One region of the Leucobacter sp. Psy1 genome, then DNA from elsewhere that is predicted to be linked to it. Evidence: riboswitches for the same ligand, from Rfam matches in the RefSeq annotation. Region 1 holds a riboswitch; each other region holds the start of a gene.
The links. Region 1 has a riboswitch for thiamine pyrophosphate ahead of K8P10_RS14410 (bifunctional hydroxymethylpyrimidine kinase/phosphomethylpyrimidine kinase). Riboswitches for the same ligand answer to the same signal wherever they lie in the genome.

Region 2: linked by a shared signal. The riboswitch ahead of K8P10_RS05905 (thiamine ABC transporter substrate binding subunit) and the one ahead of K8P10_RS14410 (bifunctional hydroxymethylpyrimidine kinase/phosphomethylpyrimidine kinase) in region 1 are both predicted to bind thiamine pyrophosphate.
Region 3: linked by a shared signal. The riboswitch ahead of K8P10_RS05525 (thiamine phosphate synthase) and the one ahead of K8P10_RS14410 (bifunctional hydroxymethylpyrimidine kinase/phosphomethylpyrimidine kinase) in region 1 are both predicted to bind thiamine pyrophosphate.

Annotation. Positions count from the first base shown of each region.
Region 1 covers NZ_CP083692.1:3,030,979-3,038,463, forward strand. The annotation lists gene K8P10_RS14390 (GyrI-like domain-containing protein) at 1-111, opposite strand, end outside; gene K8P10_RS14395 (Pr6Pr family membrane protein) at 419-1,126, opposite strand; gene K8P10_RS14400 (FadR/GntR family transcriptional regulator) at 1,267-2,055, shown strand; gene K8P10_RS14405 (rhodanese-related sulfurtransferase) at 2,134-3,120, shown strand; TPP riboswitch at 3,128-3,221, shown strand; gene K8P10_RS14410 (bifunctional hydroxymethylpyrimidine kinase/phosphomethylpyrimidine kinase) at 3,212-4,753, shown strand; gene K8P10_RS14415 (carbon-nitrogen hydrolase family protein) at 4,833-5,642, shown strand; gene K8P10_RS14420 (M13 family metallopeptidase) at 5,669-7,485, opposite strand, start outside.
Region 2 covers NZ_CP083692.1:1,241,484-1,248,968, reverse strand. The annotation lists gene K8P10_RS05910 (iron ABC transporter permease) at 1-424, opposite strand, end outside; gene K8P10_RS05905 (thiamine ABC transporter substrate binding subunit) at 424-1,512, opposite strand; TPP riboswitch at 1,506-1,615, opposite strand; gene K8P10_RS05900 (DUF6350 family protein) at 1,622-3,694, opposite strand; gene K8P10_RS05895 (BCCT family transporter) at 3,773-5,614, opposite strand; gene K8P10_RS05890 (GntR family transcriptional regulator) at 5,805-6,461, opposite strand; gene glyA (serine hydroxymethyltransferase) at 6,620-7,485, shown strand, end outside.
Region 3 covers NZ_CP083692.1:1,162,823-1,170,307, forward strand. The annotation lists gene K8P10_RS05505 (ThiF family adenylyltransferase) at 1-818, opposite strand, end outside; gene K8P10_RS05510 (thiazole synthase) at 815-1,600, opposite strand; gene thiS (sulfur carrier protein ThiS) at 1,605-1,799, opposite strand; gene thiO (glycine oxidase ThiO) at 1,784-3,013, opposite strand; gene K8P10_RS05525 (thiamine phosphate synthase) at 3,010-3,660, opposite strand; TPP riboswitch at 3,655-3,766, opposite strand; gene lipA (lipoyl synthase) at 3,834-4,991, opposite strand; gene lipB (lipoyl(octanoyl) transferase LipB) at 4,988-5,641, opposite strand; gene lexA (transcriptional repressor LexA) at 5,741-6,400, opposite strand; gene K8P10_RS05545 (LysM peptidoglycan-binding domain-containing protein) at 6,640-7,041, shown strand; gene K8P10_RS05550 (histidinol-phosphate transaminase) at 7,090-7,485, shown strand, end outside.

The DNA of each region.
Region 1 (7,485 bases):
GATCGCATCGTTCGGGCCGTCAGGAGCTCCGAACTCCGAGGGGCGAGCGCTGAAAGTAGCGCCGATGTACTGGACTGCCTGTCGATCTTCGATCGCGATATCGAGCGTCATGTGGGATCACGTCCTTCTTTCGGTGTGCTTTTGAGGGATCTTGGTCACACTCACACCCAGTGAACGCCTTCCCTCAAGGGGAAGGTCAAGCGCTCTCCTCATTCGGATCAACTGACTCCGCTGCATGGACCGGAAACGATCGCTTTCGATGGGTGCTGGGTTCGTACCTCATCCTGGCGCTGCTGCGTCAGGGACGCCCACGGACTTGACCGCCCATGCCTCAGGAAGCGAAATCGCTCGATCGACTTCGGCGACGAGTAGCGCTTGCGCTACCGTGGGCTCATCGTTGAGCTGCGCGCATGTCCGTTCACACTGATGGTGTGCCGCTGCGATCGGACGGTACCGACGGAACTGCGGCCCCTGTCTGCGCGTCGTGAAGCGCACTCGGCGTCTTCGAGTCGATGAGGCGGTAGATCAGTGCAAGCACAGCAGCGACCGCGAGGACGAGCGCAGCGTTCAGTAGCGCCGTTCCCAGGCCGATCTTGGTGACGTCAAGGAATGGGTACGGATACCAATCGGTGAACGCTCCCTGGGTGAAGATGTAGACCAGCCACGCGATCGGGAGGACGAACGCGCCGGCGACGGTCGACCAGCGAAAGCGTCGGCGTGGCCCGAAGATCAGCCATCCGGCCACGGTCGCCCATGGCGAGATGTAGTGAAACCCGATGGACGCCGCGAGCGCCCAGCCGGAAAGTTGGAGTTGCGGCGCAAGGATGACAGCGTAGACGATGCCGGTGATCGTGATCGCGAGCAGCGCGTTCAATCGGGCTATTTCCCACCAGATCCCGCGACGCATCGGGTGAGCGACGATCAGCAGACACACGACCAGCACGGCAATATTGCTTTCAATGGTGAAGAAGCTGAACAAGCGCCACAGCCGTACCGGGATACTCACTGCTGTACCGCTCTCCCCGGAGTTGGCGTCCGCTCCACCGGAGAAAACTAGGACCAGCTGGATCACCAGGGCAGCCAGGATGACGGCCGCGATCGCGCTATGCCACCATCGGGATGCCACGAACCAACCCCTGCTCGACTGACTGCACATTCCGCCATTGTGACGCACCTGCTTTCCTGAGCGCGATACTGCAACCCCAGGAGCAGTGTCGGGAGCGCGACCTATACTGGGGGTTCGGCGACGAGCAGCGGGAGGCGTTGATGGCCATCACCACGGGATCTGAGCGGGCACGCGCCACTCTGGCGTTCCTCCGACGGAAGATCACGACGGGCGAGTGGGCGGTCGGTGAGCGCATCCCGATCGAACCCGAGCTGGCCGAGCAGACCGGAGTCGGCCGCTCGACGGTGCGCGAGGCCGTGCGATCGCTCGCGAGCATCGGCATGCTCGAGACGCTCCCGGGCCGCGGCACGTTCGTGCGCTCGTCCGCACCGACGAGCACCCTGCTCAACGAGTACCTCGCCGACTTCACGCTCGAGGAGATCCTGAGCTACCGGCGAGCTCTCGAGGTCGAGGCAGCACAGCAGGCCGCACTCCACCGCACCGATGAAGACATCGCCGCACTCGAGCAGGCGGCGGCCACCGAGCTCGGCTGCACCCGGTGCCCGGTGCTCGGACTCGTGAACGAGGACGCCGACACGGCGTTCAGCAGCCGATTCCACCGTCTCATCTTCGACGCGGCCAAGAACCGACTCCTCGCCTCTCTCTACTCGGGCATCAACGATCAGCTGCGCGCCCCCGAGCACCGAGGTCGGCTCGCGAACGTCGCCACGGGCACCGAAATGGAGCGGGATCACGCCCTCATTCTCGACGCCATCAAGAGCGGCGACTTCATCGATGCCGTCCACGCGATGGTCAACCACGTCGACCACGACGTCGTCATCGTCACCGCTGAACACGAAGTGGTGCCCCCGCTCGCCCGGACCCCCGAGCAGCAGCAGCGCATCGCGAACGCCTCCGAGCACACGGCGAACGCGCTGAGTGACGCCTGACCCGTCGGCGACTGACCCGTCGACGTCACGGCCGGGGAGCCGGAGCAAGTGCCGAGGCAGGGCGAATACCATTGACGGGTGAGCGAGTCGAAGATCCTGCTGTACTACGTGTTCGCACCGGTGGCAGACCCGGAGGCGGTGCGGCTGTGGCAGCGTGAGCTCTGCGAGTCGCTGGGGCTCCGGGGCCGCATCATCATCTCGCCCCACGGCATCAATGGCACCGTAGGCGGCGAGCTCGACGCGTGCAAGCTCTACGCAAGACGCACCCGCGAGTACGGCCCCTTCTCGGGGATCGAGTTCAAGTGGAGCGACGGCACCGGGTTCGCCGACGACACCGCTGAGCCGCTCCACGGCGTCGACCGACGCGCCCCCTGGCGCCGCTCGCGGGACTTCCCTCGACTCAGCGTGAAGGTGCGCGATGAGTTGGTGGCGTTCGGTCTCGCCGATGAAACCCGGGTGGACGCGAACGGCGTGGTGGGCGGCGGCACGCACCTCAGCCCGCAGGCGGTGAACGACCTCGTCGCGCAGCGGGGTGACGACGTCGTGTTCTTCGACGGACGCAACGCGTACGAAGCCGCCGTTGGTCGTTTCGAGAACGCGGTCGTTCCCGCCGTCAGCAGCACGCACGGGTTCATCGAGGAGATCGACAGCGGTGCGTTCGACGATTTGAAAGGGCGTCCGGTCGTCACCTACTGCACCGGGGGTATCCGCTGCGAGATCCTCTCCGCCGCGATGGTCGAGCGCGGCTTCACCGAGGTGTACCAGCTGGACGGCGGCATCGTCCGCTACGGCGAAGCGTTCGGCAACGAGGGGCTGTGGCACGGGTCGCTCGCCGTGTTCGACGGCCGCGAGACCGTCGACTTCGGGGGCGAAGAGGGGGACCCCGCCGAAGTGGTCGGGCGGTGCGCGGTCTGCGGATCCGGATCGAACACCCTCGTGAACTGCGCCGATCCCTCCTGCCGGGCCCGATTCGTCGCCTGCCCTGAGCACCGGGACGAGCGCTGCACCGAGCACGGTGGCGCCGCCGACGCGAGCCCCGAGACAGCGGCCAACGCTCTGCGCTAGACTCGCCCTCAACGACACGGGGTGCCGCACCAGCGGCTGAGATCACACCCGTCGAACCTGATCTCGTTGAGACGAGCGGAGGGATGTCGCAGTGAGCGAACCATACGTCGATGTTGTCAATGTGCTCTCGATTGCCGGGACCGACCCGACTGGCGGGGCCGGAATCCAGGCCGATCTGAAGGCCATCGCCGCGAACGGCGGCTACGGGATGGCGGCGGTGACCGCCCTCGTCGCCCAGAACACCTGCGGGGTGCGGGAGGTGCATGTTCCTCCCGTCGCATTTCTGACGGCGCAGCTCGACGCGGTCTCCGATGACGTGCGCATCGACGCGGTGAAGGTCGGCATGCTCGGTACTCCCGAGGTGATCACAGCAGTCGCCGACTGGCTGGAGCGCACCCGCCCGCCGGTCGTCGTCATCGACCCGGTCATGGTGGCGGCCAGCGGCGATCGCTTGCTCGGCACCGAAGCGGAGGACGCGCTCCAGCGAATCCTCCCTCTCGCCGACCTCATCACCCCGAACCTCCCCGAACTCGCGGTCATCGCCGGCGGCCCCGTCGCCGAGTCCTGGGACGCCATGCTGGAGCAGGCCGGTGCCGTCGCCGCTCTGCACGGAGTCCGGGTGCTCGCGAAGGGCGGTCATCTCGCAGGATCGGCGTCGCCCGATGCACTGGTCGACCCCGCGGGCGAGGTCGTGGCGTTCGAGGGAACGCGGATCCGCACCCGCAACTCCCACGGCACCGGCTGCTCCCTCTCCTCCGCCGTCGCAACTCGGATCGCCCGCGGTGACGACTGGGCGGCGGCCATCGGGGAGGCTCGCATCTGGCTCCGTGAGAGCCTCGCTGCATCGGACACCCTCGACGTCGGGCGCGGCAGCGGTCCGCTTCACCACTTCGCCGGTCTCTGGAGGCGCGGCGACGTCGACGGGGCGGCGGGAACCGCGGACGACATCCGCTCCGAGTGGTGGAACGCCATCGCCGACATTCGTGCAACGACCGACGCCCTGCCATTCATCACCCGGCTGGCTGCGGGCACCCTCCCGCGCAGCGCGTTCCTGGAGTACGTCGCGCAGGACTCCATCTATCTCGGCGAATACGCCCGGGTGCTCGCGCGGCTCTCGACCCTCGCTCCGGATCCCGCCGCGCAGCGATTCTGGCTACACGCGGCGCAGGGGGCCCTCATCGGTGAGCTCGAACTGCACCGGGACCGTCTCGGCGGGGCTCCGATCGGAGCCGCATCCGCAATCACGACGGGGTACACGAATCACCTCGTGGCATCCTGCGAGGACGGGTACGCCGTCGCCGCGGCGGCAGCGCTCCCCTGCTTCTGGATGTACAGCGACATCGGCACCCGGCTCTTCCGCGGCGAGCTCGGGGCGTTCGCGCGCGACCCCGAACACCCCTACGCCGAGTGGATCGCCACCTACGACGACCAGGCCTTCGCCGCGGACACCGAGTCCGCCATCGCACTCGTGACGACGCTCGCGTCAGAGGCCCGGCCGGCTCTTCGGGGGCGCATGTGGCAGGCGTTCCTCGCATCCGCCAGGTGGGAGCACGACTTCTTCGGGCAGGTGGGGATCGCCGCGGGGCCCTCGGACGTCACACCAGATCAATCACGCCTGCTCCCCGCACGGTAGGGGTGTGCGACTTTCCGCTCATCCCGGGATAATCGGGAGAGACCTGCACGACCCCCGTCGATCGAGAGGAACCCTCGACATGACCGACCCCACCATCTCCGTCGCCCAGTTCGCCGCAGGGACCGATGTGGAGGAGAACCTCGCATCCTGCCAGGAGCTCATCGCCCGAGCTGCTGCGACGAGCCACCTCGTGGTGCTGCCCGAGTACTCGATGTACGCCGACTTCGAGAAGACGCAGCCGGATCAGAACCACTCCGAGCCGCTCGATGGGCCGTTCGTCACGGCGCTGCGCGACTCGGCGCGCGAGCACGGCATCGCTGTTGTCGTGGGCATCAACGAGTCCGACCCGGACGACGATCGAGTGTCCAACACCCTCGTGGCCCTGTCGAAGACCGGCGAGCTCACGGGCGTGTACCGAAAGATCCACCTGTACGACGCGTTCGGGTTCCGCGAGTCCGACACCGTGATCCCGGCGAACATCGAGTCACCGCTCGTCTTCGATGTGGAGGGGGTCCGTATCGGCGCTGCCACCTGCTACGACCTGCGCTTCCCCGAGATGAGCCGCTGGCTCGTCGACCAGGGGGCCGACGTGATCGTCCTCCCTGCCGCGTGGATGGCCGGGCCGCTCAAGGAGCAGCAGTGGGACACGCTCGTGCGCGCCCGCGCGATCGAGAACACGGTATATGTCGCGGCCTGCGGGCAGACCGCACCGCGCTGCTCCGGGCAGAGCATGATCGTCGACCCGATGGGCGTGACGGTCGCCGCTGCCGGTGAGCGCGCGATGACGGTCGCGAGCGCCAGGATCGATCCTCAGCGCATCGCCGACGTGCGGAAGACCAACCCGAGCCTCGAGAACCGGCGGTTCACGGTCGTACCGCGCACCGCGTAACCCTGCGGGTGAGTTCGGCGCGTCGTCTACCAGATCGAGACGCGCTCGTCAGGGTCCATCCAGAGGGCGTCACCCGGCTGCGTGCCGTAGGTCTCGTGGAACGCGTCGAGGTTCCGCACGATCTGGTTGCAGCGGAACTCGTTCGGCGAGTGCGGATCGATCGTCAGCAGCCGCACGGTCTCGGCGGGCCGCGACGCCTGCTGCCAGGCCTGGGCCCAGGAGAGGAAGAATCGCTCGGCGCCGGTGAGCCCGTCGATCACGGGTGCTTCTTCCCCATGCAGAGAGCGCTGGTACGCACGCCACGCGATTGCCATGCCGCCGAGGTCACCGATGTTCTCGCCGATCGTGAGCTCCCCGTTGACGGTCTGTCCGTCGGCGCCCTCGGGTGAGAGCGCGTTGTACTGGTCGATGAGGGACTTGGTGCGCTGCTCGAACGCGGCTCGGTCTTCCTCGGTCCACCAGTCGGTGAGCTTGCCGTCGCCGTCGTATCGCGACCCCTGGTCGTCGAAGCCGTGGCCGATCTCGTGCCCGATCACGGCACCGATCGCACCGTAGTTCGCGGCCATGTCGGCGTGCTTGTCGAAGAACGGCGGCTGCAGGATCCCCGCAGGGAACACGATCTCGTTGAACCCGGGGTTGTAGTAGGCGTTGACGGTCTGAGGCGTCATGAACCACTCGTCGCGATCGATCGGCTTACCGACCTTGTCGAGCTCGCGGCGCAGCTCGAACTCGGCGACCCGCGCCGAGTTGCCGAGCAGGTCCCCCGAGTCGACCTGCAGCGACGAGTAGTCGCGCCACTTCACCGGGTACCCGATCTTTGGCACGAACTTCTCGAGCTTCTCGAGCGCGCGCTGCTTCGTGGCGTCGCCCATCCAGTCCAGCTGGCCGATGGATTCGCGGTACGCGGCGATGAGGTACTCGACGAGTTCATCCATGGTGGCCTTCGCCGTCTCGTCGAAGTGGCGCCCGACGTAGAGGCGGCCGACGGCCTCGCCCATCGATCCCTCGACGAAGGACACGCCGCGGCGCCAGCGGGCGCGCTGCTCGGTCGCACCGGTGAGCGCGGTGCCGTAGAACTCGAAGTTCGCACGCGAGATCTCCTGCGACAGGAGTGCCGAGGCGCCACGGACGATCTGCCAGATGAGCCAGGCCTTCCACGCCTCGAGCTCCTCCTCGACGAGGAGCGAAGCGAGCCCGGTGAGCGCGTCGGGCTGACCGGCGACGACCTCCGCGAAGGCGTCCTCCGAAGCGCCGAGCGCCGTCAGGTAGCGCTTCCAGTCCAGTCCGGGGGTGAGCTCCTGGAGCTCGACGAAGGTGCGCAGGTTGTACAGCTTCTGGATGTCCCGGCTCGCGACCTTGTCCCAGTGGTGCCCGGCGATCCGCCGCTCGAGGTCGTAGGCGAGTTCGGCGAGGCGATCCGGATCGGCCGTCTCCGCGGCATCCAATCCGGTGTCGGCGGCGACGAGCTGCAGCATCCGCGCGATGTGGGCGCGGTACTGCTCGCGGATCTCGGCGAATTGGTCCTCGCGGAAGTAGGACTCGTCGGGCAGCCCGATACCGCCCTGCATGACGAAGACGATGTAGCGGCTCGGGTCGCCGGGATCGTTGTCGACGCCCATGCCGAAGAACCCGCCGAGTCCCTCGCGCTCGAGCTCGCCGACCAGGGTCACGAACTCGTCGACCGAGGTGACGGCGAGCGCACGTGCAATGTCGTCAGCAATGGGACGCGCACCCAGCGCATCGATCCGCTCGGTATCCATGAAGCTCGCGTAGAGCGCGGCGACCTTGTCGGCCTCGGTCTCCGCCCCGGCTCCGGGCGCGGGCGCATCCGTTCCCGTGATGA
Region 2 (7,485 bases), 1.5 Mb from region 1:
AGAACGCGAGCGCCGCGACGATGACGGGGAGTGATCGCTCGAGCCCGGTCCACGAGAGCGGTCCTCCCGCACCGAAGAGCGAGGTGAAGGCGACGCCCACCACGACGGTGGGCAGCACGAACGGCACCGTGAGGAGGCCGCGCAGCGCCACACGCCCCCGGAAGTCCAGTCGGTACAGCACGAAGGCGGCCGGAATGCCGAGCGCGAGCGAGAGCACCGTTGCGAGCCCTGCCTGGGTGACGGTATGACCGATCACCTGCCAGGTGCGCGGGTCCGAGAACACGGCGGGAACCCCGCTCGCATCGAATGCGCCGTCGCTCGTGAACCCGGTCGCGACGAGCGCCGCGACCGGCCAGAGGAAGAAGAGCGCGAGGAAGACGAGCGGCAGCGCGGCGGCGATCCCCCAGGCGAGCCGCCCGCGCATCACCCGGCCGCGGCGCCGGCGACCGCGTCGGCGACGGCCTTCTGCCAGTCCGTGAGCCCCGCGGCGATCTCGTCGCTCGGCAGGTCGTGGGGCTCCTCGGGCAAGGGGGCGAACTGCTCCCACTCCTCGGGCACGGAGGCCTCGGGATCGACCGGGTACATGTACATCGTCTCGGCGATCGTGTCCTGGAACTCGCCCGACAGCAGGTAGTCGACGACCGCCCTGGCACCCTCGGGGTTCTCCGCCCCTTCGAGGACGCCGGCGTACTCGACCTGACTCGAGCAGGTGTCGAGCAGTGCCGCGCTCGTGGAAGACCCGTCGTCGGCGATCGTCGCCGCGGGAGACGAGCTGTAGGAGAGCACGATCGGGCGGGTGCCGCCTTCGCCTCCCTGCGTGAACTGGCCGTAGTAGGCGTCGCTCCACCCCTGCTCGACCCGGGCGCCGTTCTCCACGAGATCGCTCCAGTAGTCTGCGTACGCGTCGGCGCCGAAGTAGGCGACCGTGCCCACGAGGAACGAAGCCCCGGTCGACGACGCTGCGGGATCGAGGATCACCGTGAGTTCGCGGTACTCGGGCTTCAGCAGATCCTCGTAGGTCTCGGGGGCCGCGATCCCCTGGTCAGCGAACCAGACCGGGTCGATGTTGAAGCAGGTTGCGCCCCGGTCGATCGGCACGAGCGCGTCCGACCCGTCAACCGCCAGCGCGGCAGCGTCTTCTGGCAGCCCCTCCGGCACGTAGTCCTCTGCGACATCGGCGTCCACGACTCGCGACGCGAAGATCTGGTCGACGCCGAAGAACGCGTCGCCGAGCGGGGCGCCCTGTGTCAGCACGAGCTGGTTCGCGAGTTCTCCCCCGTCGCCCGACCCGACCACCTCGACGTCGTATCCGGTGGCCGCGCTGGCCGCCTCGGCGAATGCCTCGTTCGGGAATGAGTCGTGCACGATCAGCGTGACAGTGCCGCCAGCGTCGGCGTCGGAGCCGGCATCGGCCGAGCATCCGGCGAGGAGCAGCGCGGCGGCTCCGGTGAGAGCGGCGGTCGTGGTGAGTGCGGCGCGTCGGCGCGGCACGGCGGTGCGCATGGGCATCATCGAGGCTTCCTTCCTCCGCTGGTATGAACCAGATCAGGTTGAACGGTCGAAGCTCGCGAGCTCCCTCTCAGCCCGGCGCGTCCGGACTCCCGTGGATTGCCCCGTCAGTCTACCGCTTGCGCCCCGGCCACCGCCACATGCGTCGTCCAGTGCCGGCCTCGGGCCGAGGTGCGTCGTCCGGCGAGTCCCAGTCCGTGAATCCGTCGACCTGTGCGGTCTCCTGAGCGTCGGGGTCCGCAGGGGTTCCGGAGTCCTCACGAGGAGCGGCTCCGTCGAGGCGGTCGCGCGGCGCCTCCTCCCAATCGGTGACGGCACCGTCCCAGGAGAACGCGGCGAGAATCGCTTCGGCCTCCGAGTCGCTCACCCGCAACTCGTCCTCAGTGACGTCGTCCAGACGCTCCGGGAGGTCAGGCTCATCCGGAGCAGTCGCATCAGGCGCAGGCTCGTCGGATGCGGGCTCGTCGGTCTCGGAGTGGTCGGTACGAGTTTCATCGGCCTCGACTGCTTCTGACTCGACCGCTTCCGGCTCGACCCCTTCTGACTCGACCGCTTCCGGCTCGACCTCTTCGGTCGTCACCTCCGCGGTCTCGAACTCATCTGGTTCACGTTCGTCCGCGTCGACAGCTGCGTGTCCAGGACCGTCTGGCGCATGATCGGGTGTCCCGGGTTCCTCGTCCACCGGCGGCAGCTCCGGCAGGGCGTCGGCTTGCGCTGCGCCGGTGCCGGCTGTAGCGCCGCCGAACCCGAGGAATCCGGTGAGCCGCTCACGCGCACCTGCCCAGCGTGCTCGCACGCCCGGAGCGCGATCCGCGTTCGCGAGCGGCCCGTCGGCGTCGTCGGTGATGGCCGCGGCGAGTGCGTCTGAACTCCAGGGCTGCGTCTCCGCGTCGGTATCCGCGTTCCGGGAGGTAAGCGCCCGACGCTCCCCGCCGCGCACCAGCTCGACGACGGTCCCGATGCGAGCGGCGTCTGCGCGGCCGGCGACGACGCCGAGGAGCATCCCGGCCCCGATCTCGGCAGCGGCGATCCCTCCGGTCACCCACGGGTCCGGCCCAGCCTGCGCGAGCCGGTCCGGTCCCATCGCACCGCTCGCGAGCACGGCGAGGAGCACGACGGCGAGCCCGGTGAGGGCCGCGGCGAGCACGGGAACGACGACCGCGGCGCCCCAGCCCGCGCCGCGCAGCGTGGTCCGGCGGGCGGCGGCCACCCCGAGCGCGAGGCCGACGATGACGACGATCGCGGGCGCGACGGGTGCGAAGCTGCCCCAGCTCGGCGGAATCGCCCCCATGAGCGGCAGGGCGGGGATCGGGCCGACAAGGGCGTCGAACGGCGAGACTGACGTGCCGATGCCGACCGCGAACCCCGTTCCGACGAACCACGACAGCGACCAGATCAGCGCCACGGGGAGGAACGCCAGCTGCACGACGAACAGCACGATCGCTCCGAGCGGGTCGAGCTGCAGATTCTGGGAGAGGGCGGTGATGTCGACGTAGCCGATGACGAGCGAGATCGTGAAGCCGGCTGCGGCGAGCGCTGCGAGACCTGCCAGCGCGCCGAGTGCGAGCCGCAGCACCTCCTGGGTTCTGACCGGGAGTGTTGAGGCGAGGATCGGCGACACGCGGTTCACCGTCAGTTGCAGACGCCTGACCGCGCGCGAGAACCATCGCTGGTCCGTGAGGCCGGCGCGCACGACGAAGGCGGAAAGCATGCTGATGGCGTAGATGAGTCCGAGCGTCAGCGGCGCGCGCCACTCGGGTTCGGGGAGAGCCCGGGCGACGAGCGGGAGGCAGGCGAATCCGACGGCCGCGAAACCGATGCCGCCGCCGATGACGCCGGCCGCACCCGATCCGCCGCGGGACGCGAATCTCCAGCCTGCGCGCATCGCGAGGAGAACGGTCACGAGTGAGATCCCGAGCGGTGCGAGGGACACCGGGAAGGCGAACGCCTCGCCGGGGAGGCCGAGACCCAGCGCGGCCTCGGCGGTCACCGACACCTCGAGCGGCACGCCGTGCGCCAGGAACCACACCGAGACGATGCCGCCGATCAGCTCTGCCGGCGTCGCGTCCAGTCCGAAGGTGATCACCCACATGAGGATCGCCGGCACCCCGATGAGTACGAACCCGGCGAGTGCGACGGCTCCCGCCTCGATCGCCGCGATCACGGCCGTCAGTGTGGCTCTCATCGCCTGGAAGTGTATCGCCTGGACCTGCGGGGTACCCGGCTCCGCGCCGAGAGACGAGCACCCCGCAGCAGCTATACCTCAGGTGCCGGATACTGGTGGTGGATCCTCGGGGTCCTCCTGCCGCTTGCCTTTCGCCTTCTCATCGGCATCCCGCTGCGCAGCCTCACTGGTGATGACCGTGATCTCGGTGGTGACCAGGCTGAAGTGGCCGCTATCGTGACGATCGACGCCCTCCGCCACGGACTGCTCCAGCAGTTCACGCGCCACGCGCCCCTGCAGCACGAGGGGGTCCCGACTGAGGTCTTTCCAGATGCCGATGCAGAGGAGCAGCATCACGAGGACGAACGGGAGGGCCGACACGATCGTGATGTTCTTCAGCCCGTTGAGCGCTGCTGCCGGATCCGATCCGCCGGCGAGCAGCATCACCGCCGCCACGGCACCGGTCGAGACGCCCCAGAAGATTACGGCCTTCTTCGTCGGCTCCTCGGCCCCGTGCTCACTGAGAGCCCCCATCACGATCGACGCGGAGTCGGCACCCGTGACGAAGAAGATCGCGATCAGGACCACCGTGACGACCATCAGCACCACGGCGACCCACTCGGGAACGGGCAGGCTTCCGAGCATGTCGAAGAGGATGAGGTCGAAGTTGATGTCGGGCGCCCCGTCGACGATGTTCGCGAGCGCCTGACCCATGTCGCCCGAACGCTCCGCACGCTCCTGGATGCCGATCGCCCCTCCCCCGAAGATGGAGAACCAGAGCAGTGTGACGCCGGAGGGCACGAGCAGCACACCGGTGACGAACTGGCGGATGCTGCGACCGCGCGAGATGCGGGCGATGAAGAGTCCGACGAACGGCGTCCACGACACCCACCACGCCCAGTAGAAGACCGTCCAAGAGGAGAGCCAGCTCGCGAGCGCATCGTCGCCCGTCGCCGCCGTCCGAGACGCCATCTGCGGTAGGTCGCCGATGAATGAGCCGACCGCGTTCGGAATCACGTTCAAGATGAACAGCGTCGGTCCGCCGATGAAGACGATAAGGGCGAGGATCACGGCCAGCACCATGTTGATGTTCGAGAGCCACTGGATGCCGCGCTCGATCCCCGAGACCGCCGACGCCACGAACATGGCGGTGAGGACCGCGATGATGACGACGAGGGTGACGGAGCCGACCTGATCCATGATGCCGGTGGACTGGATTCCGCCTCCGATCTGCAGGGCACCCAGTCCGAGCGAGCACGCCGAGCCGAACAGCGTGGCGATGATCGCGAGGATGTTGATGATCCGTCCGCCCCAACCGTTGACGACCCGCTCACCGAAGATCGGCGTGAACATGGACGAGAAGAGCTGGGACCGGCCGAGCCGGAAGCTGCCGTAGGCCATACCGAGACCGACGATGGCGTACATCGCCCACGGAAACAGCGTCCAGTGGAAGAGGGTCGTGCCCATCGCCGTGCTGAGGGCGGCGTCGGTCTGCCCTTCAACCGTGCCTGGTGGGGGCGACATGTAGAAGAAGAGCGGCTCGCCCACACCGTAGAAGACCAGTCCGATCCCCATGCCCGTCGCGAACATCATCGAGATCCAGGAGACGGTCTTGAACTGCGGCTTCTCACCGTCCTTGCCGAGGGGGATGCGACCGAAGCGTCCCGCGGCCACAACGAGCACGAACACCGTGAAGACCGACGCTGCGATGACGAAGAGCCAGCCCGTGTTGGTGATCACCCAGTCGAGCGCGGCACTCGCGGTGCTGCCGAGGCCCGAGGGAGAGACGAACCCCCACACGATGAACGCGACCGCGAGGCAGCCGGCGAGCCCGAATACCCAGTAGTCGGTGCCTGATGACCGAGCCTTCGGCGCTTGCTCCTGTCTCGCGGAGCGCAGCTGGCCGACCAGCTCCTGTATCGAATCGTCGTTCTGCGTCATGGCATGTACTCCTCTTCGGACGACGAACCGCCGGAGCGGACGTCGGCGCGTGCTCGGGTCATCGTCGAACCGGGGGTGCACTCGCGCTGATATATCTTACGCACGCCGAAGCGCATCCAGACCGAAGAAAGTGCGCGGTCTCTCCGCAGAGTATGCTGCGAAGATTCCGCAGCGGCAGCGCTCGAGGGGTTTACAGCACCGTGCGGACGGCGCTGTCGAAGTGCCGCACGTGCTCGGCGGCCAGGCGCTCGGCGCGGGACTCGTCACCGTCGAGGATTGCACGCATCAGGGCGACGTGCTCAGTAATGTGCTCCCGCATCGGCGGCAGGCGATCGAGCATCAGGCACCAGAGCCGCGTCACGAGGCTGTCGAGCCGGACGAGCATCTCCTCGAGATGCGGACTCTGAGACGCGCGGTTGATGAGCCGGTGCACCTCCACGTCGAACTCCATGAGGTGACGCGTGTTCTCGTCGTCCCCGAGAGCCTCGATGCGGGCGAGTGCCTCCGCAAGAGCCGTCGCGACGGATCCTCCGCCATTCGCAGCGGCACGTCGCGCCGCGAGCGGCACCAGCGCACCGCGGATCTCAGAGATCGTGGACAGTTCCGTGAGATCCACGTTCGTGGCGAACGTACCGCGACGGGGAAACGTGACGACCAGGTGATCCGCTTCGAGCCGCTTGATCGCCTCGCGCAGCGGCGTGCGCCCGACCTCGAGCTCCTGCGCGAGGGCGGCCTCGACGATCGGCCCGCCCGGCTCGATATCGAGCAGGATCAAGCGATCCCTGAGCAGGCGATACGCGCGATCGGCCAGCGACTCGTTCGTCTGCTCCTCCACCGAGGTGATCATCCCGTGCTCTTTCCGCGTACTCGTCGTGAACGTCGCCGAATGGCGCTTGCGCCTGGCATACCCGAGACCTAGTATAGGTACACGGCTGATATATCAGTTGATGATTACCGGAGATCGTCTCGCCCCGCGCGAGACGAGCACATCGAACGGAGCGCAACGTGGCATTCCCTCCCCCGGTGGCGACGCAGTCCCTCACCAGGACCCTGGCCGACCTCGACCCCGAGGTCGCCGGCCGCATCGACCTCGAACTCGCGCGGCAGCGCGACGGACTCGAGATGATCGCGTCGGAGAACCACACGGCGCAAGCCGTCATGGAGGCGCAGGGTTCGGTGCTCACCAACAAGTACGCCGAGGGGTACCCGGGACGCCGATACTACGGCGGGTGCGAGCACGTGGACGTCATCGAGCAACTCGCGATCGACCGGGTCGCGTCGCTGTTCGGTGCAGCATACGCAAACGTGCAGCCGCACTCGGGTGCCCAGGCGAACGCCGCCGTCATGCACGCACTCATCCGACCCGGTGACACGATCCTGGGCCTCGATCTCGCGCACGGCGGCCACCTCACCCACGGAATGAAGATCAACTTCTCGGGCAGGCTCTACAACGTCGCAGCATACGGCGTCACCGAGGACACCCTGACCATCGATATGGACGAGGTCGAACGCCTCGCCCATGAGCACCGCCCCCAGCTCATCGTCGCCGGCTGGTCCGCCTACCCGCGCCAGCTCGACTTCGAGCGGTTCCGTGCGATCGCCGATGCCGTCGGCGCCTTCCTCATGGTCGACATGGCCCACTTCGCCGGACTCGTCGCCACAGGCCTCCACCCGAGCCCCGTCCCCCACGCGCACGTCGTGACCTCGACGACGCACAAGACGCTCGCGGGTCCGCGCGGAGGAATCATCCTCTCCAACGACCCCGAAATCGCGAAGAAGATCAACTCTGCGGTCTTCCCGGGCCAGCAGGGCGGACCGCTCGAGCACGTCATCGCCGGTAAGGCTGTGGCGTTCGGCATCGCCGCAGGTGC
Region 3 (7,485 bases), 1.4 Mb from region 1:
CCTGGGGAACGGCATACCGAGGGGCCGTAATCGTCGCGCAGCTCCAGCACCGGCGAGCGGTCGGGGTCGTGCGAGACGGAGAACTTCCGGGTCTCCGCCGCGAGAGCGTCGTAGCTGAGCAGCGTGCCGACGAGCGACGTGCCGATTCCGGACAGGTGCTTTACCGCCTCCGTCGCCATGAGGCCTGCCACGACGGCCGTGGTCACCCCGAGTACACCGGCGGTGGCGCAGTCTGGCACGGAGTCGGCGGCCGGCTGATCCGGGAAGAGGTCGCGCAGCCCGGCGCCGCCCTCCGGCGATCCAGGGCCGCTCCACCAGAGCGCCACGTCGCCGCGGTACCTGAGCACGGTGCCCCAGACGAGCGGGGTGCCGGTCAGCTCGGCAGCGTCGGCCACGAGGTACTTGGTCGCGAACGTATCGGACCCATCGAGTACGAGGTCGGCCGCTGCCACCAGCTCGACGGCGTTGTCGGAGGTGAGCCGTGTGCGCAGCGGCGTGACGGTGATCCCGGGCTGGAGACGCTGAAGCCGTTCGGCGGCGACCTCGACCTTCGGACGCCCCTCGTCGTCCGCGCCGAAGAGAATCTGCCGGTGGATGTTGCTGAGATCCACGTCGTCGTCGTCGATCACGGTGATGCGCCCGACGCCGACGGCCGCCAGCGACTGCATGGCCGGGCAGCCGAGCCCTCCCGCGCCGATGACGAGCACGTGGGCTTCGGCGAGTCGTTCCTGCTGGGGCAGCCCGAACCCGGGGAGGGCGAGTTGCCTGGCGATGCGTCTGAGCTCCCGTTCGTCCAGCGCTGCGGGCGGGCGGGTCACAGGACCTGCTCCGCCCAGCTCGCGAGACCATCGAAGGTGGACGACGCGACGGCGTGCTCCCGTTTCGGGATGCGGCCGGCCTGCCGGGCGAGAGCGCCGGCCTCGACGGCGTGACGCATCGCCTGCGCCATCACCACGGGGTCCTGGCACCGGTTGACGGCGCTCGCCAGCAGCACGCCGGAGCATCCGAGCTCCATCGCGAGCGCGGCGTCCGAGGCGGTGCCGACGCCGGCGTCGAGCAGCACGGGCACCGTGGCGCGATTGCAGATCAGCTCGATGTTGTGCGGGTTCAGGATCCCGAGGCCAGTGCCGATGGGGGAGCCGAGCGGCATGACGGCCGCCACACCCGAGTCCTCGAGTCGCGCGGCGACCACGGGGTCATCGGACGTGTAGGCGAGCACCGTGAACCCCTCCGCGACGAGCAGCTCGCAGGCATCGAGGAGCTCCGCGGTGTCGGGGAGCAGAGTGCGCTCGTCGGCGATGACCTCGACCTTCACCCAGTCGGTGCCGAGGGCTTCTCGGGCGAGCTTCGCCGTAATGACGGCGTCGCGGGCGGTGCGGCACCCTGCGGTGTTGGGGAGCGGGGCGATCCCGAGTCGCTCCAGCAGCGCGAACACCGACTCTCCCTGTGCCTCGGAGTCGCCGCTGTGGCGCCGCATGGAGACCGTCGTGAGTTCGGTGCGGCTCGCGACGAGGGCTTCCTCCAGCAGCGCGTGCGACGTCGCCCCTCCCGTGCCCATGACGAGCCGTGAGTCGAAGGTGCGGTCGGCGATGGTCAGCACGCCGTCACCCGCCCTGCACCGCGGTGAGCACGTCGACGGCGTCGCCGTCGGACAGTGCGCGATCCCAGGCGGACCGCGGCACCACGTCGCCGTTCAGAGCGACAGCGACGCCCTGGGTCGCCGAGGTCAGGCCGGCGACGAGCTCGGCGATGCTGATCGCCTCGGCTTCGTGCGGATCGCCGTTCACGGTGTAGTGCATGCGTCGGTTCCTCTCGAGTCGTGCTGGTGGGGGTCGGGAGCCTGCTGGGTGCCGGAGGGCGCCGAGCGCTCGGCGTGCCTCCAGGGGTCGCAGGCCGAGATATCGAGGTCGGCGACGGTGCCGGATCCGGATACCGCGTCGGACACCACGCGTCCGCCGAGCGCGGCCAGGAGGACACCGTGCCTGAAATAGCCGGTCGAGACGACGAGGTTCGACCCCGCTCGGCCGAGGTACGGCAGGTCGTCGGGAGTACCCGGACGGACACCGACCGTCGCCTCGAGCAGTTCGCACTCCTCGAGTCCGGGGACCACGCGAATCCCGTCGCGAAGCAGGTCGTAAAGCGAACCCGCTCGGGGGAGCCGCCCGTCGTCCTCGCGGCTGGTCGCCCCGAGAACGACGGTGCGGTCGTCGCGGGGGATGAGGTACACCGGCCGATCCTCGACGAACGCGCGGATCACCCGGGTCGTGAGTGGACGCAGTCGCTCGGGGACCCGCAGCGTCATGATGTCTCCGGCGACCGGCCTGAGGCGGAGCGGGTGCGCGCCGCGGTACCACCCAGTCACGTCGGCGGCACCCATCCCATTCGCGAGCACGACGGTCGCCCCAGAGGCATCGATGGCCCCCGACTCGCAACGGATCGACCGGCAGGGGTCGCCGCCGTCGAGGCTGACGGCCCGCTCGCGAATGAACTCGGTCCCGCGGCGTTCGAGGGCGTCGATGAGCGCGGCGGCGAAGCGTCGCGGTGCGAGCTGATGGTCTCCTGCGATCGAGACTGCGGCGGCGAGGCCGGGTGCGAGGGCGCCCTCCAGACGACGTGCCTCGCGCACGGTCAGGCGATCCACCGTCATCCCGTGCGCGCGCTGGTAGTCGGCGAGTCTCCGGAGATGGTCGGCATCCGCGCGATCCGCCGCGACCACGAGCGTCCCGTCGTCGCGGTATCCGGTCGGTAGCGGTGTCGCCGCCCCGACTCGCTGCACGACGTCGGCGGAGAGGGCAGCCGAGCGCAGCATCAGCGGGAAGAGGGCCTCCTGCCGGTACTGCACCTCGGCGATCGGCGCGAGCATGCCGCCCGCGTGGTGCGTCGCACCCGACGCCGGAGCGGGATCGATGAGCGAGACGGGAATGCCGAGCTCTGAGAGTTCGAAGCACGCCACGAGGCCGACAATGCCTCCGCCGATCACGATGGCGCGATCCGTCGTGCCGATGCCGCTCATCGTCCGGACTCGAACCCGCGGATCACCGACCTGGCCAGTCCCTCCGGATCGCGTGCCCCCATGAACTCCCGCGAGATCGCGACTCCGGTGACGCCGGTGCGCGCGAGATCGGCAGCGTCCTCAGCGGTGACATCTCCGATGGCGATCACCGGGACCGGGGATTCGGCCACCAGCGACGGGTAACCGGCGAGCCCGAGCGGCGGGCGTCCCGAGTCCTTCGTCGGGGTCGGGCGGAACGGGCCGGCACCGATGTAGTCCACGAGGTCGGCAACGTCGTGGATGGCGTGGACGAGGTCCCACGTGCCCGTCGTCACGCCGATGATCGCCGAGCTGCCGAGGAGCGCGCGAGCGTCGCGCACCGTCACATCGTCCTGCCCGATGTGCACCCCGTGTACCGGAACGCCGCGCAGCGCCAGCGCCGCCGCGACATCGACGCGGTCGTCGACCAGCACTCTCGTACCGGATGCAACTGCGGCGACCGCCTCGGCCACGTGCGTCGTGAGCTCGGTGAGCGCGCGGGCGGAGATCGGTTTCGAGCGGACCTGCACCACGCCGGCACCTCCCGCGGCTGCGGCGCGGGCCACCTCGACGGTACGACGATGGTCATCGCCGCCGGTGACCACGTGGCAACGGAAATCGGGGATCATGCTGGGACTCGCTTCCTCCGCTGGTGCTGACCAGATCAGGTTCGACGGTCCCGCGCGGCCGAAGCGCGATCTCAGCCCGATGCCTCGGGCACCCGTGGGGTACTGCCACCCACCCTAACGCGTCGTGGGGCGGGGCGCTACGGATGAGCCCCGCCCCACGACGCACGCAGGTCTCAGACCGCCTGCGGGAACGCGTCAGCCGCCTTGTCGGCGAGGTGCTGCAGGTTCTCGGGAACAGGACGGTTCTGAACCGCCATCGTCTGCGCCCAGAGCCGACCCGCACGATACGACGAGCGGACGAGCGGCCCGGCGAGCACTCCGGCGAAACCGATCGCGTCCGCATCGGCCTTGAGCTCGACGAATTCCTCTGGGCGGACCCAGCGATGCACTGGTCGGTGCAGTTTCGACGGGCGCAGGTACTGGGTGAGCGTGAGGATGTCGCACCCGGAATCGAACAGTTCCTGCATCGTGTCGTGCACCTCCGCGCGCTCCTCGCCCATGCCGAGAATCAGGTTCGACTTCGTGATCATCCCCGCCTCACGTGCCTGCCGGATGACGTCGAGCGACCGCTGATACCGGAACCCAGGGCGGATGCTGCGGAAGAGGCGGGGAACGGTCTCGAGGTTGTGCGCGAACACTTCGGGCTTCGCGTCGAATACCTGCTGCAAATCGGACGGACGCCCACCCAGGTCGTCCGCGAGTACCTCGACCCCGGAGCCCGGGTTCAACTCGTGAATCTGGCGGATGGTCTCGGCGTACAACCAGGCTCCGGTATCCGGCAGATCATCTCGCGTCACGCCCGTGATCGTCGCGTAGCGCAGGCCCATGGTGCGCACCGACTCGGCGACGCGACGCGGCTCGTCGGTGTCGAGGGGGAGCGGTTTGCCCGAGGTGATCTGGCAGAAGTCGCAGCGCCGCGTGCAGATCGACCCGCCGATGAGGAATGTCGCCTCGCGGTCCTCCCAGCACTCGTAGATGTTCGGGCATCCTGCCTCCTGGCAGACCGTGTGGAGACCCTCGCGCTGCACGAGACCTCGCACGTCGGTGTACTCAGGACCGGTTTTGGCTCGCGTCTTGATCCACTCGGGCTTGCGCTCGATGGGAGTCTCGGCGTTTCTGGCCTCGATGCGCAGGAGTGTACGCCCGTTCGCGGTGGGTCGTCCCTCCTGGTCAGGCGAGGGGGCGGAAGCGGCGGGGGGTTGCCCGCCTCCGCATCCTCCGGTCGCGACGACCAGTTCGGGTTCACGCGGCGCGACCTTCAGCGCCTTTTCGGCTCTAGTCTGCTCGGCGAGCACCTCGGAGAGAGGGGCGCCGATGTTGCGCGCGCTCATGCGGCGAGCTCCTCGAGTGCGGCGACCAGACGCGGAGTGATGACCGGCACCACATCCGCAGGGGTGATCGCCGTTCCCGCGAGGGTGCTCAGCGTGGCCGCGCCGGCGTCGGTGATGCCGCACGGTACGAAACCGCCGAACGGTTCGAGCGAGTTGCTGCAGTTCAGGGCGAAACCGTGGGTAATGACGTGCGCCCGTGCACGGAGACCGATCTGCGCGTACTTCGCCTCGGCGGCTCCCGCCTGAGCCCACACCCCGGTGCGACCGGCGACCCGGTACCCGGTGACCCCGAACTCGGCGGAGACGTCGATGATGACCTGCTCGAGCGCGCGGACCACGTCGACGACGCCCCGGTTCGGGCTGAGCTTGATGATGGGATACCCGACGAGCTGGCCTGGCCCGTGCCAGGTGACGAGGCCCCCTCGATCAACGGGTACGACCGGAGTGCCATCGGTGGGGTACTCCTCCGGACGCGCGCGCCGCCCTGCCGTGTACACGTGCTCGTGTTCGAGCAGGATCAGGGTGCCGTCGTCCTCCCCGGCGACAACGCGATCCGCCGCCGTGCGTTGCAGCTGGAGGCCATCGGCGTAGGGGACGAAATCGGGGTCGAGTCCGGCGACATCAACGGCCACCGACGATTGAGCGATCATGCTCCCAGATTAGTTGAACCGCGTGCAAAAAGGCCAATCCCGCAAAAAACCGCCCGGTGCCGACGGGGTCGTCAGCGCCGGGCGGCAAGGTTTCGGCCCTCAGAGGGAGCGGAAGACCGCGACGACTTTGCCGAGCACGTCGGCGAAGTCGCCGAGGATGGGCTCGAAGGCGCTGTTGCGCGGCAGCAGCCAGGTGTGCCCATCGCGGCGGCGGAGCACCTTCACGGTCGCCTCTCCATCCAGGAGGGCCGCTACGATATCGCCGTTCTCGGCGTCGTTCTGCTGACGGATCACCACGTAGTCGCCGTCGCAGATCGCGGCGTCGATCATGGAGTCACCGACCACACGGAGCATGAAGAGCTGCCCCTCGCCCACGAGGTGCCGAGGCACCGGCATGACCTCGTCCACCTGCTGCTCCGCGGTGATCGGAATGCCTGCCGCGATCTGCCCGACCAGCGGTACATACGCGGCCTCTTCCGGGGTCGCGCTCGAGGGAGTGGGGTCGCTCATGCTCGGGAGTTCGATGAGGATCTCGAGCGCGCGCGGCCGATTCGGGTCGCGCCTGAGGTATCCGAGCAGCTCCAGTCGCGTGAGCTGGTGGGTCACGCTCGACAGGGAGGCAAGCCCTACCGCATCACCGATCTCGCGCATGCTCGGCGGGTAACCGCGCGATGCCACCGACTGACCAATGAACTCGAGGATCGCCTGCTGCTTCTCGGTGAGCGGCTTGGCGGATTTCGATGGCTTCGAGGGGCTCACGGTGGGTCCTTTCCCGGGGCGGCGACGCGAATGTCAGAGGTGCGTGGTTGAGTGCTGCTCGTGATCCCGAGTGTAGGTGAAGTGTTCGAGTGGAACAAACATCCATTCGAGTGTGTCGCGGATTTCGCCGCGGAATATTCGAACACTTGACTTGATCTTCGAAAAAGGGGTATATATATTCGAAAGAAGCGTTCGGTTCGATGAGAACACTCGAACGTTTCATCCGAAAGGAGAGAGCAATGACCGCCATCGCAGCATTCGATCAGGCACGAGACGACGCTCAGGGCGCCATCACGGGTGAAGCAACGCACCTCCGCTTGACGCACCGGGGCCGAGTCGTGTTCGGCACCCTCGGCACGCTCCTGGCTGCAGGCCTCCTCGCACTCCTCGCTTCGCTGGGTGCGACCTCGGCGTCCGCGTCGGCCGAGCAGAGCGAGCAGTCGTTCAGCACCGTCGTCGCGGCACCGGGCGATTCGCTCTGGGCTATTGCAGAGTCCCTGGACCCGCAGGGTGACCCTCGTGACCTGGTCGCCGAACTGGTCACCCTGAACGGTATGGACGGGTCGAGCGTGCAGGCGGGGGAGAGCATCGCGGTCCCGCTCCGCTTCTCAGATGCGCCGGGCGTGATCCCGGCTCCTTAGTCCTCGCGTTCATCGGAGTCGAATGCGTGCCCCGCGTAGACTGGTCGCGTGACCAGTCTGAGCGACCTTCCTCTCCGTGACAATCTCGTCGGCAAGCTGCCGTACGGCGCTCCTCAGGACCCCGTGCCGGTCAGTCTCAACGTCAACGAGAACACGCATCCCATCCCCGAAGAGGTCGTCGAAGACGTCGTGGCTGAGCTGTCACGGGCGGTACGGGGAGTCAATCGATACCCCGACCGAGACTTCGGTGAACTCCGCGCGGCGCTCGCGGGGTACCTCGGACACGGTCTCAGCGCTGATCAGATCTGGGCGGCGAACGGCTCGAACGAGGTGCTGCAGCAGATTCTGCAGGCGTTCGGCGGTCCGGGTCGACGGCTGCTGAGCTTCACCCCGACCTATTCGATGTACCCCCTGCTGGCAGCCGGGACCGATACGGAGTGGGTG